Regions from separate parts of the Paenibacillus sp. FSL R7-0204 genome, predicted to be linked through region 1. Evidence: a T-box and tRNA genes for the amino acid it is inferred to sense, from the RefSeq annotation. Region 1 holds a T-box; the other holds one or more tRNA genes.

Region 1 (8,025 bases):
TCGAAGGAGGATATCTACAATCAGATGAGTCCGGAGCTACAGGGAATCATATCGCTGGACGAATTCAAGACGACTGCCGATAGCTTTATGGAAGGCGTTGCTTCATGGGAGAAGGTTGCGGAGTTTAAAATGAACCATCTGGTTGAAAGCTCATGGAAGGATCAGACGGGGACCAAGGGGATTCAAGCCTCTTTTGCCGAGGATCACCAGATTGCGGGGCTGCTTATTCAACCGCTTGAGAGGCATGAAGCAACGGACAAGGCATTGACCAAGACAGAATTCCAATATCCGCTGAAGGGCGAATGGTTTGTGTTCTGGGGCGGGAACGATGTGTTGTCCAACTATCATTATGCTCATGAAACCCAGCGTTACGCACTCGACATTATCCGCACTCAGAATGATGCAAGCTATCAAGGGGAGGGAAAGGACAACGAGGATTATTATGCTTTTGGTGAACCGCTCTATGCAGCAGCAGACGGCAAGGTGGTTGAAATCAAAAATGACATTCCGGATAATACGCCGGGCGTGATGAACGCTGAAGAACCGGAAGGGAATGTCGTGGTCATTAATCATGGAAATGGGGAGCACAGCATCACAGCTCATCTCAAGAAAGGCAGTGTAGCCGTCAAAAAAGGGGATAACGTCCAGCAGGGCGATCTCATCGGTCATCTTGGTAATTCAGGAAACTCCAGTGAAGCACACCTGCATTTTCAAGTATCAGACGGGCCTGACATCTTCACTTCCCGTTCGGTTCAGATCCGCTGGGCAGATCAGAGTCAGAGCCTGACACGGGGGAATTCTTTTCAGGGACTGCCCGAATAGAGAGTGTAAAAAGTGTTGACTTGCGGCTTACTATAAGTAATATAATATACCTACTTATAGGAAAGGATGATGAAGGAATGTCCCTGTCTCGGCCGAATACCAGAGTTAAAGCGATAGAGCTGCGAATGGGATCTTTTATTGTATATCCAACATTGTTGTGGGATGAACGGAATCTTGTACTTGTAGATACTGGCATTCCCGGGCAATTGGATAAGATTCGTAGGTTACTTGAAGCAGAAGGCTTTGGACTTGATCAGCTAACGCATATCATCATTACGCATCAAGACAGCGATCACATTGGCAGCCTGCCGGAGCTCATTCGGGAAAGGGGAAACGAGTTGACGGTGCTCGCACATGAGGAGACTGTACCCTATTTGACGGGAGCCATTCCGCTTATTAGAGGTACAACTTTTGCACCGTCCGTGCACGTTCATACGGCACTGAAGGATCGGGACATTCTGCCTCTGGCCGGCGGCATTCAAGTCGTCTTTACCCCAGGACACACGCCAGATCATATGTCCCTCTATCATATCCCGACGCAAACGTTAATTGCCGGCGATGCCTTAAATTCGCAAGATGGTAAGCTCCTGTCCTGCGACAAATATTACACGTTGGATCACCCTACTGCGCTGAAGTCGATTGCCAAGCTGCTGGAGCTGGATATTAAAAAAGTGATCACCTATCATGGTAACGAAGCTACTCATCGAATCAAGGAAACTCTCCAGAAAATAGTGAATGCCAGATGAAGTCGCCATTTTGGCGGCTTTTTCAAACAAGGAAATGACCATCTTGATTATAAATTGACGAAGCAAGCTGATTGTGCTAGCATAGCTTTAACTTAAAACGAAAAGGCTATGATGAGAAATAGTAACTATTAAGGATCTCACAGAGAGAAGATGGTTGGTGCGAATCTTCATTGATCTAATAGTGAAGCAGTCTCGGAGCTGTGGACCGAACAGAGGAATCTTAGTAGGCTTCAACGGAGTTCCACCGTTATTCAGGAAACAGTATCGGAGTCATCCCGTACTGATAGAGCGCAGAGCAATCTGAAGTTAGGTGGTAACACGGACATAATCGTTCGCCCTAAGTTGACAAGTAATATGTCAGCTTGGGGCTTTTTTGTTTTAAGCATAAATAATATTTGATGGAGGTATTCCAATGACACCAGATGAATTGAGACAATCCTATGTTGATTTTATGAAAGGAATAGGGGCTAGCCAAGTGCCTTCTTCTAGCTTGTTACCGGAAAATGATCCCTCAACGTTGTTTACAGGGAGCGGCATGCAGCCGATGGTTCCCTATTTATTGGGGGAAAAGCATCCGGTCGGCAATGAGATTGCGAATATCCAGAAGTGCTTAAGGACAGTGGATATTGAGGAAGTAGGAGATACGTCGCATCTGACATTTTTCGAAATGATAGGCCGGTGGGAGTTCAAAGCCAATGAACATAACTATAAGCAAAAGCAAATCGATGCCATTTGGCATTGGCAGATCATCGAATTAGGAATAGATCCGGGCAGGCTGTATATCAGTGTTTTCGCAGGAAGTGATGAACTGAATATACCGAAAGATACAGAAGCCATTGGGCTCTGGTCAGCAAAATTCAAATCCGTCGGGATAGAACCCATCATTGAAGATGATCCTTGGCAATATGGGGCATCTAGAGGCGGGAAAATATTCTTATACGATGAACAAGAAAACTGGTGGAGCCGGGCCGGAAGTCCGCTCCATATGCCGGTTGGTGAACCGGGAGGGCCTGATAGTGAAATGTTCTATGATCTTGAACCGGGCGGTGATTCACTGGACCATCCTGCTTCTGAAAGCGACAGATTCCTGGAAATTGGGAACAACGTATTTATGTGTTACACAAAAGGAGACACAGGATTTGTAAAAATGCAAAATCCCAATCTCGATTATGGAGGCGGATTAGAAAGGGTGGCTACAGCTCTTAACGGGGACAAGGATATTTATAATACGGCTTTCTTCCTTAATCCCAAGAACAAGTTGATGGAGCTAAGCGGGAAGTCCTATGCTGACGATCTAAAGTCCTTTAGAATCATACTGGACCATGTGAGAGCAGCTACTTTTCTCATTAATGATGGTGCAGAGCCGGCAAATAGTGATGCAGGGTATATAACGAGAAGGTTATTACGGAGGGCCATCCGTGCTGGTAAAAAAATAGGGATACAAGGAAGCTTTGTGGGTCAGTTGTCTGAAGTTTATATCGATGAAGCTACAGCTTATGAAGATTTGATCCGCAATAAAAAGAAAATAATTGAAATCGTAAATAAGGAAGAAAGTCTTTTCTATAGAACATTACAGCAGGGAGAATTTGAAATACAGAAACATCTGAAGAATAAGGGTAACGTTACAGGTGCAGATGCCTTTTATTTTTACGAAACCTATGGATTTCCCTTGGAGTTGACGGAAGAGTACCTAAGTGAAAGTGGATATAGCATGGAGGACAAGGCGTCTTATACTGAGGCGGCAAAAAAACATGCTGAAATGAGCAGAACTGCTTCTGCGGGTAAATTTAAAGGTGGCTTATCTGAATATTCCACAGAAACAACCGCGCTGCACACGGTATCTCATTTGCTACTTGCGGGGTTAAGGGAAGTGCTAGGTGATCATGTCCACCAACAAGGAAGTAATATTACTTCCGAACGATTACGGTTTGACTTCAACCACGATGATAAACTTACACCCGAGCAAATAGCTGAGGTGGAGAAGTATGTGAATGATGCAATTTCATCCAAAGCAGTTACCTCTATTGCAGAGCTGCCTAAGCTTGAAGCGAAAGAAAGTAATGTGGAAGGAAACTTTTGGGATAAATATCCGGATATCGTTAAGGTGTATACCATCCAGGATCACGAAGGGAAGGTGTGGAGCCGGGAAGTATGCGGAGGACCACATGTAGAAGATACCACAAACTTAGGAACGTTCCGTATTACAAAAGAACAATCTTCTGCTGCTGGAGTCAGAAGGATTAAAGGAGTCATTGTCGGCAGACCATAACATAGTCCCATAAGAGCTCGCGCCTAGCGCGGGTTTTCTGTTTTAAGGGACCCCTAATAGAAAAAATTCGATTATTTTCACCTTTACCTTGATTAGTATCATTTCATTTGTTATATATGTAATATAACATATAGAAAAGGAGGGTTATTCGTGTTCATTGAGCTTGATCTGCAATCGGAAACCCCCATTTACACTCAACTGGTTGACCAAATCGTTGAAGGGATCGACTCTGGCGAGCTGAAGCCGGGCGATTCGCTTCCGTCGACCCGGAGTCTGGCGGAGGACCTGGGGATCAATCTACATACCGTCAACAAAGCCTATAATTTGCTCAAGCAGGAGGGCTTGCTTCAAGTGAACAGGAAAACGGGCGTTATTGTTCAGCCGGGCGGGATGCCTGGTGTGACAGAGGTGTTCGCGGAGAAGCTCCGGCGGCAGCTGCGGTCTCTTGCTGCTGCAGCTGCGGTACGGGGCATGGCGGAAGAGGTATTCGCACAAGAGAGCAGATCGGTGTACCAGGATATAATCAGGATTCGCGGAGGGGAACAATATTGACACAAGAACCGATGGTTATTATTTTCGGCAGTTATTTGATGATTACAATGATGCTCAGCTTACAGGCCTATCGCGGATTAAGGACCTTTCTGTTCGGCATTGCTCTGCCGGAAGAGGTACTGAATGACCCATCCATCCGTGCCATTCGCCGGAATTACGCTTTGCTTACCAGTGGTTTTGCGGTCGCCATCGGGTGGGCTTGCTTGTTATGGCTGCGCCATCAACCGGCCCGGGGTCTCCTGATTTTGACAACATCCATCTTGCTTTTAATGTTTGCTTCATCCTTCGCAGTTTGGCTCAGCCGGATGTCCGTGCAACGCTTGAAGACTGCCAGAGGTTGGCAGGTTGACGTGGAAACGAAGCGCACTGCAAGTCTCAAACTCAGCCGGACGCATAGTCCGGTGCTACGCACTTGGTGGTATTCGGCAAATGCTGCCGTTATGGCGCTATGCATCTTCTTTGCTATTGCAAGGTGGGATACGATTCCGCAATTGTTGATTCTCGGAAATTTCCACTTCAACAAATCCGTGTGGACCGTGTTCATGCTGAACAGTGTGCAAGCGCTGAATATCACCGTGTTCGTCTGCTGCAATCTGCTGATCAGCCGTGCCAGAACATCGCTGGATCCCCAGGACCGGGAAGGTTCGCTGCAAAAACAGTTGAAGCTCAAGAAAATCCATTCACTCTTAGCTTGGGGAGCCTCACTTCTAATGGTTGTATTCTATGGGGTAGCGCAAGCCATAGCGTTGTACGGCTGGAGGGGCAAATTGCTTTTCCTCTCCGGCATAGCGCTCTGCACATTGCTTTTCGTCGCACTAATCGGCGTAATACTTTACATACGGATCAAGGATATGGATCAGCTAAGAGATGTTCCATCGTTGGAGGAAAGATACTGGAAGTGGCTCGGCCTCTTTTACGTGAATCCTGAAGATCCGGCGTTGATGATTCCTAACAATCACGGTTTCGGCTGGACGATCAATATGGCCAATCCGCGCAGTAAGATCATAGCCACCGCGATTATAGCTGTTCCGATAATCGAAACTATACTAGTTTTTCCTTTATTCAATAAATGAAGAATTATCGTGAAGGGAAAGTTCAAATGATAAGAAACCGTTGGATAAATGTTGCTATGCTATTATTGTGTCTGCTTCCGCTGTTAACCGCCTGCAACGACAAGCCACCTGTGGAACTCACCCTGAAAGCTGCACAGGAGAAAGCAACTCTCCTCACAAATACGTACGACACGAACAGCGTGCAATACGCCTTTATCGATCATGGCCGCATCACCGTATCCGGCCAAGCCGGCAAGAATGATGAGGAGGGACAGAGGCCGCTCACGAAAGACACGATGTACGGAATCGGCTCAACCAGTAAAATGTTTACCACGGTTGCCGTTATGCAACTGGTCGAGCAAGGGAATATCGGTCTCGACACACCGGTAGTCCAGTATGTTCCCGAGTTTACGATGAAGGATGAACGTTACAATCAGATTACACCGCGGATGTTGCTGAATCATTCCTCCGGTTTACAGGGATCCTCGTATACTAACGCCTTTTTATTCAATGATAAAGATACTTACGCCTACGACACACTGCTGGAACAACTAGCCGGTGAGACCTTAAAGGCTGATCCGGGTGCTTATTCAGTGTACTGCAATGACGGCTTTTCACTTGCCCAGATTGTGGTCGAGCGCGTCAGCGGCATGGACTTCACCTCTTATATCCGTCGATATATTACGGAACCTCTAGGTATGGTTAATACGAAGACGCCGCTCGATTCTCCGGACGAAGCGAAGATGGCGGGGCTCTATTATCCCACCTATACAGGACAACTTCCTAACGAGACGGTCAACGTGATCGGAACCGGAGGCATTTATTACACCGCGGAAGATTTGGTTCGTTTCTCACAAGTTTTCACAGGGGAAAAGGAAGAGGTCTTGTCTGGTAAATCGGCTAAGGCCGCAGCGCAAGACGAGTACAAGACGCCACTCTGGCCTGACGATGCGGACAACTCCATCGGATACGGTCTCGGCTGGGACAGCGTCGATCTGTATCCCTTCGGAGAATACGGAATGAAGGCACTGACCAAAGGCGGGGACACGGTTCTCTATCACACATCGCTCGTTGTGCTTCCCGAACAGGACATGGCGGCAGCTGTCGTCTCTTCCGGCGGAAGCAGTACGTACGACCAGCTTCTGGCCAGCGAAATCCTGCTTCAGGCTCTGAAGGAGAAAGGGACCCTTACGGAATTCAAGCCAGAGAAATCTTATGGTGTGCGGGTAAAGGCTGATATGCCGGAGTCCATGTTGCAATATGCGGGAATCTACGGTGCGACTGGTACAACAATGAACATCAAAATATCCACAGGCGGTGTCATGTCCATCACTTCGGAGCAGCCATCGGCTAATCCGAACCGGATGCTCAAATATTCGGCGGACGGCATGTTCCATAGTTCGGATGGAAAAGAGATGATCAGCTTTGTGACGGAGGAGAATGGACGCACTTACGAATGGATTCGAGAATACGCTTCGGTGCCGGGTCTTGGGCAGGTAGCTATATCCATGTACAACGCTGAGAAGCTCAAGCCCCGAGATCTTCCGGCGCAGACCCGGGAAGCATGGATGCAGCGCGACGGCAAGAAATATTATTTACTGAATGAGAAGTATACATCGCTCGGTTATTTGATGTTCCCGCCCACCCAATTGAACCTGTCTAACCAATTGCCGGGGTACGTATTGGATAAGCGAATAACCGGCCCGAATACGGCTGTCTCCGAATTGCAAATTCCGGGATCGAACGGACGGGATCTCTCAAATCTTACGTTTTTTACACAAGACGGCGTTGAGTACTTGAATCATGGTGGATTCGTCTTAGTGAACGAGGACAACTTGAAGCCATTAAACTATGCTAAGAAGTCAACTGTTACGATTCCGCCTAGCGGATACGCCAGGTGGTATACGATAAGCGACAAAGACGAGGGCAAAATGCTTAAGGTGAGCGTATCCTCGAATGGTTCCTTCGCCGTTTATGATGACAAGGGGACATGCCTCTACTTCAGTGTCATCGGCGGCAAGGATCAGACCACGCTGCCTGCGGGAGGAACGATTGTTTTCGCCGGAGATGCTGGCACGAAGTTTGAGGTTTCCACGCAATAATATCGCATAATGGAAAATGGAAGATTTAAAATCCTTATCTGGGTTTCACTCCAATAACGGGCACTTTTTAATCTTTCAAACAATCTTTAAACAGGCCTTACACTTCGCCATGCATCAGTCTGTATAATAGAACTCTCTGAAACCTGCGCAAATTGCAGGTTTTTTTCGGTTGAGAAGAGGGAATGGCAATTTAAGAGCCAACAAATTAATTGACCATAGGATGGAAAAGACTTATTATTGCTATAAAATGGTTTGTAAGGAGTGAAATAGGAGTTGTTGGAACTTGACGGTATGGATGCTGACTCTTTAATAGCTATGCTAAAAGCTTCATTCACCTTAGACAATTTTACAGCAATGATAGATATATCTGACATGCTTATTGAAATGATCGCAGTAATACATGCTACAGCCCCCAAAGGATTTGAGGCCCAGAGGTTAAAGCGTTCTATAGTCTATTACTTTGGGTTTAGTCTTTGTGCGAA
Region 2 (8,025 bases), 2.7 Mb from region 1:
GGGTGATGGGAATCGAACCCACGCTATCAGCTTGGAAGGCTGAAGTTCTACCATTGAACTACACCCGCACAGGTGAAATGAAATATCGGGATGACACGATTTGAACATGCGACCCCCTGGTCCCAAACCAGGTGCTCTACCAAGCTGAGCTACATCCCGTTAATACAAGTTACTATTCGAAAGAATAGTGGCGCGCCCTGAGAGATTCGAACTCCCGGCCTTTTGATTCGTAGTCAAACGCTCTATCCAGCTGAGCTAAGGGCGCAAAAAATATTGGAGCGGACGACGGGAATCGAACCCGCGACCCTCGCCTTGGCAAGGCGATGCTCTACCGCTGAGCCACGTCCGCAAATAATTGGTGCGCGTGAAGGGACTTGAACCCCCACGTCTTACGACGCCAGATCCTAAGTCTGGTGCGTCTGCCATTCCGCCACACGCGCATGAATCAATAAAAGTGAGCCATGAAGGACTCGAACCTTCGACACCCTGATTAAAAGTCAGGTGCTCTACCAACTGAGCTAATGGCTCATATTTGGCAGGGGATATAGGATTCGAACCTATGATGACGGAGTCAGAGTCCGTTGCCTTACCACTTGGCGAATCCCCTACAATAGATACCTATATAATGCCCACAATCTCCCTCAAATATCAAGAACATTATGGTGGAGGCTGAGGGGTTCGAACCCCCGACCCTCTGCTTGTAAGGCAGATGCTCTCCCAGCTGAGCTAAGCCTCCATAGGTATGGTGACTAATAAGGGTACTAATTAATAATGGTGACCCGTATGGGATACTCTTCACTCCATTACGAGATTGCGAAGTATTCCTTACGATGTTTATGCTTCAACGAACCCTGGGAATTCTCATCCCATAAAATGGTGACCCGTATGGGATTCGAACCCATGTTACCTCCGTGAAAGGGAGGTGTCTTAACCCCTTGACCAACGGGCCTTAGTAAATTTGTGGAGCTCTCAACCGGATTCGAACCGGTGACCTCTTCCTTACCATGGAAGCACTCTACCTGCTGAGCTATGAGAGCATGGCTCCCCGAACAGGACTCGAACCTGTGACAACTCGATTAACAGTCGAGTGCTCTACCAACTGAGCTATCAGGGAATATTGTCCGCTTGGCAACGTCCTACTCTCCCAGGACCCTTCGGTCCAAGTACCATCGGCGCTGGAGGGCTTAACGGTCGTGTTCGGGATGGGTACGTGTGGAACCCCTCCGCTATCGCCACCAAACGGGCATTTACAGCGTAAATGCTTCAGGAATTTAATTCCTGAAAACTGAATCCGAAACGAATCTGCGTTGTTAGAAATTTGGATAAGCCCTCGACCGATTAGTATTGGTCAGCTCCATGCATTGCTGCACTTCCACCTCCAACCTATCTACCTCGTCGTCTTCAAGGGGTCTTACATACTGGGAAATCTCATCTTGAGGGGGGCTTCACGCTTAGATGCTTTCAGCGCTTATCCCGTCCGTACGTAGCTACTCAGCCATGCTCCTGGCGGAACAACTGATGCACCAGCGGTACGTCCATCCCGGTCCTCTCGTACTAAGGACAGCTCCTCTCAAATTTCCTGCGCCCACGACAGATAGGGACCGAACTGTCTCACGACGTTCTGAACCCAGCTCGCGTACCGCTTTAATGGGCGAACAGCCCAACCCTTGGGACCTACTTCAGCCCCAGGATGCGATGAGCCGACATCGAGGTGCCAAACCTCCCCGTCGATGTGGACTCTTGGGGGAGATAAGCCTGTTATCCCCAGGGTAGCTTTTATCCGTTGAGCGATGGCCCTTCCATGCGGTACCACCGGATCACTAAGTCCGACTTTCGTCCCTGCTCGACTTGTAGGTCTCGCAGTCAAGCTCCCTTATGCCTTTGCACTCTGCGAATGATTTCCAACCATTCTGAGGGAACCTTTGAACGCCTCCGTTACTCTTTAGGAGGCGACCGCCCCAGTCAAACTGCCCGCCTGACACGGTCCCCGTACCCGATGAGGGCACTAGGTTAGAACCTAGATACGATCAGGGTGGTATCCCAACGGCGCCTCCGCAGAAGCTTGCGCTCCTGCCTCCACGGCTCCCACCTATCCTGTACAGATCGTACCCAAATTCAATATCAAGCTGCAGTAAAGCTCCATGGGGTCTTTCCGTCTTGTCGCGGGTAACCTGCATCTTCACAGGTATTAAAATTTCACCGGATCTCTCGTTGAGACAGCGCCCAAGTCGTTACGCCATTCGTGCGGGTCAGAATTTACCTGACAAGGAATTTCGCTACCTTAGGACCGTTATAGTTACGGCCGCCGTTTACTGGGGCTTCGGTTCACAGCTTCGGATTGCTCCTAACCGCTCCCCTTAACCTTCCAGCACCGGGCAGGCGTCAGCCCGTATACTTCGCCTTGCGGCTTCGCACAGACCTGTGTTTTTGCTAAACAGTCGCTTGGGCCTTTTCACTGCGGCCCCCTCGGGCTATTCACCCTACCGAGGCACCCCTTCTCCCGAAGTTACGGGGTCATTTTGCCGAGTTCCTTAACGAGAGTTCTTCCGCGCGCCTTAGAATTCTCTTCTCGCCTACCTGTGTCGGTTTGCGGTACGGGCACCTTCTCCTGACTAGAGGCTTTTCTTGGCAGTGTGAGATCATGACCTTCGCTACTATAATTTTCGCTCCCCATTACAGCCCAGCCTTACGATGTGCGGATTTGCCTACACACCAGCCTCACTGCTTAGACGGACATCCATCAGTCCGCGTCACTACCCTCCTGCGTCACCCCATCGCTCATAGCGGATTACGGTGGTACAGTAATTTCAAACTGTTGTCCTTCGACTACGCCTTTCGGCCTCGCCTTAGGTCCCGACTTACCCTGAGCGGACGAGCCTTCCTCAGGAAACCTTGGGCTTTCGGCGGATCAGATTCTCACTGATCTTTTCGTTACTCATACCGGCATTCTCACTTGTATACTCTCCAGCGCTCCTTACGGTACACCTTCAACGTATATACAACGCTCCCCTACCCCAGATGCAACGCATCTAGCCATAGCTTCGGTGGTGTGTTTAGCCCCGTTACATTTTCGGCGCAGAGTCACTCGACCAGTGAGCTATTACGCACTCTTTCAATGGTGGCTGCTTCTAAGCCAACATCCTGGTTGTCTGTGCAACTCCACATCCTTTCCCACTTAACACACACTTGGGGACCTTAGCTGATGGTCTGGGCTGTTTCCCTTTTGACAATGGATCTTAGCACTCACTGTCTGACTCCCGGCAAGAAGTTAATGGCATTCGGAGTTTGACTGAGCTTGGTAACCCTTGCGGGCCCCGCACCCAATCAGTGCTCTACCTCCACCACTCCATTCACCGAGGCTAGCCCTAAAGCTATTTCGGGGAGAACCAGCTATCTCCGAGTTCGATTGGAATTTCTCCGCTACCCCCACCTCATCCCCGCATTTTTCAACATGCGTGGGTTCGGGCCTCCAGTGCGTGTTACCGCACCTTCACCCTGGACAGGGGTAGATCACACGGTTTCGGGTCTACGTCCACATACTTAGTCGCCCTATTCAGACTCGCTTTCGCTGCGGCTCCGGCTTCTCACCTTAACCTTGCATGTTAAACGTAACTCGCCGGTTCATTCTACAAAAGGCACGCCATCACCCATAAAGAGGGCTCTGACTTTTTGTAAGCACACGGTTTCAGGTTCTATTTCACTCCCCTTCCGGGGTGCTTTTCACCTTTCCCTCACGGTACTGTTTCACTATCGGTCGCCAGGTAGTATTTAGCCTTAGCAGATGGTCCTGCTGGATTCATACGGGGTTTCACGTGCCCCGCACTACTCGGGATCCGTCTCGGAGAGAACACAGTTTAGGCTACAGGGCTTTTACCTCTATCGCGGGCCTTTCCAGACCTCTTCGCCTACCATATTCCTTTGTAACTCCATGTGAGACGTCCCACAACCCCAAGAGGCAAGCCCCTTGGTTTAGGCTGTTCCGCGTTCGCTCGCCGCTACTGACGGAATCACTATTGTTTTCTCTTCCTCAGGGTACTTAGATGTTTCAGTTCCCCTGGTCTGCCTCTGCGTATCCTATGTATTCAGATACGAGTAACTGCGAATTACCACAGCTGGGTTTCCCCATTCGGACACCCCCGGATCAAAGCTTGCTTACAGCTCCCCGAGGCAGTTTCGTTGTTCGCCACGTCCTTCGTCGGCTCCTGGCGCCTAGGCATCCTCCGTGTGCTCTTAATAGCTTAACCAACGTTCCGGTGTTTTGCTTGTTTGCACAATCAAAAACCTTCACTTAGCATCACTAAAATATTGAAACTTGTTTACACAAGTTCAGCTTAAAGGAATGTTCTAAAACGCAAATTCGTTTCGGTATCCAGTTTTCAAGGATCAAGTTCTTGCATATACTCTTGTAAATAATGATTGGTGGAGCCAAGCGGGATCGAACCGCTGACCTCCTGCTTGCAAGGCAGGCGCTCTCCCAGCTGAGCTATGGCCCCATATAATCACCCCAAAAAGCGAGGTGTAGCTTCGAGGTTAATCCCGATTACTGTCTGGGGACCCCGGTACTTGCTATTCAATTCAAGATTGTTATATGGTGGGCCTTGGTGGACTCGAACCACCGACCTCACCCTTATCAGAGGTGCGCTCTAACCAACTGAGCTAAAAGCCCATATAACAAAACTTACAGTTGTGAAGCAATCAATGAATTGATTGTTCGCTTGGCGGCGTCCTACTCTCCCAGGACCCTTCGGTCCAAGTACCATCGGCGCTGGAGGGCTTAACGGTCGTGTTCGGGATGGGTACGTGTGGAACCCCTCCGCTATCGCCACCAAACGCATACGAAAGAGACTTGCTCTTTCAAAACTGAACACGAGTGAGTGTCCGAACCCGAAGGTTCTATTGTGGAAGCGAAGCTTCCGATTTGAATGTCTTCATTGCAGAAGACGATTCTCCATAGAAAGGAGGTGATCCAGCCGCACCTTCCGATACGGCTACCTTGTTACGACTTCACCCCAATCATCTACCCCACCTTCGGCGGCTGGCTCCCTTGCGGGTTACCCCACCGACTTCGGGTGTTGTAAACTCTCGTGGTGTGACGGGCGGTGTGTACAAGACCCGGGAACGTATTCACCGCGGCATGCTGATCCGCGATTACTAGCAATTCCGACTTCATGCAGGCGAGTTGCAGCCTGCAATCCGAACTGAGACCGGCTTTGCTGGGATTGGCTCCACCTCGCGGCTTCGCTTCCCGTTGTACCGGCCATTGTAGTACGTGTGTAGCCCAGGTCATAAGGGGCATGATGATTTGACGTCATCCCCACCTTCCTCCGGTTTGTCACCGGCAGTCACTCTAGAGTGCCCAGCTTCACCTGCTGGCAACTAAAGTCAAGGGTTGCGCTCGTTGCGGGACTTAACCCAACATCTCACGACACGAGCTGACGACAACCATGCACCACCTGTCTCAACTTTCCCCGAAGGGCACCTGATGCATCTCTGCTTCGTTAGTTGGATGTCAAGACCTGGTAAGGTTCTTCGCGTTGCTTCGAATTAAACCACATACTCCACTGCTTGTGCGGGTCCCCGTCAATTCCTTTGAGTTTCAGTCTTGCGACCGTACTCCCCAGGCGGAGTGCTTACTGTGTTAACTTCGGCACCAAGGGTATCGAAACCCCTAACACCTAGCACTCATCGTTTACGGCGTGGACTACCAGGGTATCTAATCCTGTTTGCTCCCCACGCTTTCGCGCCTCAGCGTCAGTTACAGCCCAGAAAGTCGCCTTCGCCACTGGTGTTCCTCCACATATCTACGCATTTCACCGCTACACGTGGAATTCCACTTTCCTCTTCTGTACTCAAGTCACCCAGTTTCCAGTGCGACCTCAGGTTGAGCCCAAGGTTTAAACACCAGACTTAAATAACCGCCTGCGCGCGCTTTACGCCCAATAATTCCGGACAACGCTTGCCCCCTACGTATTACCGCGGCTGCTGGCACGTAGTTAGCCGGGGCTTTCTTCTCAGGTACCGTCACTCCGGCAGCAGTTACTCTACCGGACGTTCTTCCCTGGCAACAGAGCTTTACGATCCGAAAACCTTCATCACTCACGCGGCATTGCTCCGTCAGGCTTGCGCCCATTGCGGAAGATTCCCTACTGCTGCCTCCCGTAGGAGTCTGGGCCGTGTCTCAGTCCCAGTGTGGCCGTTCACCCTCTCAGGTCGGCTACGCATCGTCGCCTTGGTGGGCCGTTACCCCACCAACTAGCTAATGCGCCGCAGGCCCATCCCCAAGCAGCAGATTGCTCCGCCTTTCATTCTCTCCTCAGGAGAAAAAAGAAATTATCCGGTATTAGCTACCGTTTCCGGTAGTTATCCCAGGCTTGAGGGCAGGTTGCCTACGTGTTACTCACCCGTCCGCCGCTAAATCTGAAAGGAAGCAAGCTTCCTCTCAGACTCCGCTCGACTTGCATGTATTAGGCATGCCGCCAGCGTTCGTCCTGAGCCAGGATCAAACTCTCCAAATTGGTATTTAGAAAGAGCGATTGCTCATTTTGAAACATCTGACGAGAATTGTTACATTCTCTAATTTGGATCTCACCGAAGTGATTTCCCACTCACTCGTTGTTCAGTTTTCAAAGATCAATGCCTCGTTTTAGCTCTTCACCGCATCTCAGCGGCGACCTTCATAATATATCATAGTGTTTCATGGTTTGGCAAGCTTTTTTTTGAAAAAGTTATTTTTCATTATTTCTTGCCCGCGTCTTCTCTTTAAACATTCAAAAGGAGCGCGAGATATAATGTATCATGTCGGCTCCCTTTTCGTCAAGCTATTTCATTCATTTTATTTATTCCGGTTATCAGCCTGCTTCAGCCTAGTGCTTGAACTGAGAAGAACGTCCACCCCATGCATACTTAGACAGCTCTTTCTGTGGAGCAAATCTTGCATACATACGGAAAACTGTTTTATATCGATTGGCAATCGCATGCCTAATGTTCTGATCTAAACGCTGATCACTCATATCCAGTAGCATCTCATCCAGCTCTTTGCGCAAAACATAGTCCAGCTCCTTGCATTCCTTCTCATTGAATAACATTCCGAGCATATGCTTGGCCTCCTTCATGAAATTCATAGTTATCCAAAACCATCAAACGCCGTTTCATCTCAATCAAAAAAGCCATTTGATGTGGGAAGCTCTATTGAAGTGCTTACACTAAATTAACCGGAGTATTGAACCTATAACCATTATCATAAGAAAATTCCATTTATGGACTCTCTTTATTCAACCTGGCAGCAGATCCAATTGTTTCGGCTTTACTGTTATGCACAATTCCCCAAGATTTTATGATAAAAGCCAAAATGTAATTGTGCTCTCGATGATTGCTGCCACAAATAACAGAATCACAATCCAGACCGAAGCGGTGAAGGTCTGCCGCATAAAGGCCTGCCAATTCATTGCCCCTTCCCCGCTCCGCCTCATCGATCCAAAGAGTGCAGAGAGCACCTTACTGCCGAACTTCAGCCCAAAGGCGCAGGCAATGATGATGGCCGGAATCTCAATGATGCCGTGCGGCAGCAGTCCTTTTACAATCAGCGTGAACAGATCCTGTCCCTGTATCGCGGACAAATGAATCAGATAGCCGATAACCGCACCGTTGATGAGCAGGAAGAATGCCGGCAAGAGACCGAATAAGGCACCGAGATAAATGATGACTACGCTTTTGATGCTATTGTTCAGAAAAATGAATACAAAAAAGCTCCACTGCGGATTGGACGACTCTCTGAGGTTCCCGCTAATCTTACTGATTCCCTTTAATTGTTCATTCAGCAGCTGCTGAAGACTTCCTGTACCGATCCACCCCAAGAATCCCCCGGCTATGAATAGAATTGTGGCCATTAGGAGCGCGGTGCGAATTGTCCTTAGATCCTTGATAAATGTATTAAAAGATAACATGCGTACCTCCTGATTTAGATTCTGCCGGATTGCAATTCGTATGGAATGATTCATATCTGAGGTCATAAGCGCCCTGTACGAG

What was found. A T-box is a leader RNA that pairs with one kind of tRNA and senses whether it is charged. The one in region 1 lies ahead of MKX42_RS16955 (alanine--tRNA ligase), so its partner is inferred to be a tRNA-Ala.
Region 2: it has a tRNA-Ala gene. The T-box ahead of MKX42_RS16955 (alanine--tRNA ligase) is inferred to sense a tRNA for this amino acid. The anticodon was not compared.

The regions. Positions count from the first base shown of each region.
Region 1 is NZ_JBBOCA010000001.1:3,796,316-3,804,340, reverse strand. Features, by position in the region: gene MKX42_RS16965 (M23 family metallopeptidase) at 1-822, shown strand, start outside; gene MKX42_RS16960 (MBL fold metallo-hydrolase) at 900-1,568, shown strand; T-box leader at 1,668-1,911, shown strand; gene MKX42_RS16955 (alanine--tRNA ligase) at 1,981-3,837, shown strand; gene MKX42_RS16950 (GntR family transcriptional regulator) at 3,988-4,389, shown strand; gene MKX42_RS16945 (DUF5808 domain-containing protein) at 4,386-5,462, shown strand; gene MKX42_RS16940 (serine hydrolase domain-containing protein) at 5,519-7,543, shown strand; gene MKX42_RS16935 (hypothetical protein) at 7,817-8,025, shown strand, end outside.
Region 2 is NZ_JBBOCA010000001.1:1,056,427-1,064,451, reverse strand. Features, by position in the region: tRNA gene MKX42_RS04885 (tRNA-Gly) at 1-68, opposite strand, end outside; tRNA gene MKX42_RS04880 (tRNA-Pro) at 86-159, opposite strand; tRNA gene MKX42_RS04875 (tRNA-Arg) at 189-265, opposite strand; tRNA gene MKX42_RS04870 (tRNA-Gly) at 275-349, opposite strand; tRNA gene MKX42_RS04865 (tRNA-Leu) at 357-440, opposite strand; tRNA gene MKX42_RS04860 (tRNA-Lys) at 456-528, opposite strand; tRNA gene MKX42_RS04855 (tRNA-Gln) at 534-607, opposite strand; tRNA gene MKX42_RS04850 (tRNA-Val) at 661-736, opposite strand; tRNA gene MKX42_RS04845 (tRNA-Glu) at 875-949, opposite strand; tRNA gene MKX42_RS04840 (tRNA-Thr) at 962-1,037, opposite strand; tRNA gene MKX42_RS04835 (tRNA-Asn) at 1,039-1,114, opposite strand; rRNA gene rrf (5S ribosomal RNA) at 1,124-1,240, opposite strand; rRNA gene MKX42_RS04825 (23S ribosomal RNA) at 1,319-4,244, opposite strand; tRNA gene MKX42_RS04820 (tRNA-Ala) at 4,418-4,493, opposite strand; tRNA gene MKX42_RS04815 (tRNA-Ile) at 4,590-4,666, opposite strand; rRNA gene rrf (5S ribosomal RNA) at 4,714-4,830, opposite strand; rRNA gene MKX42_RS04805 (16S ribosomal RNA) at 4,955-6,515, opposite strand; gene MKX42_RS04800 (hypothetical protein) at 6,864-7,094, opposite strand; gene MKX42_RS04795 (stage II sporulation protein M) at 7,332-7,943, opposite strand.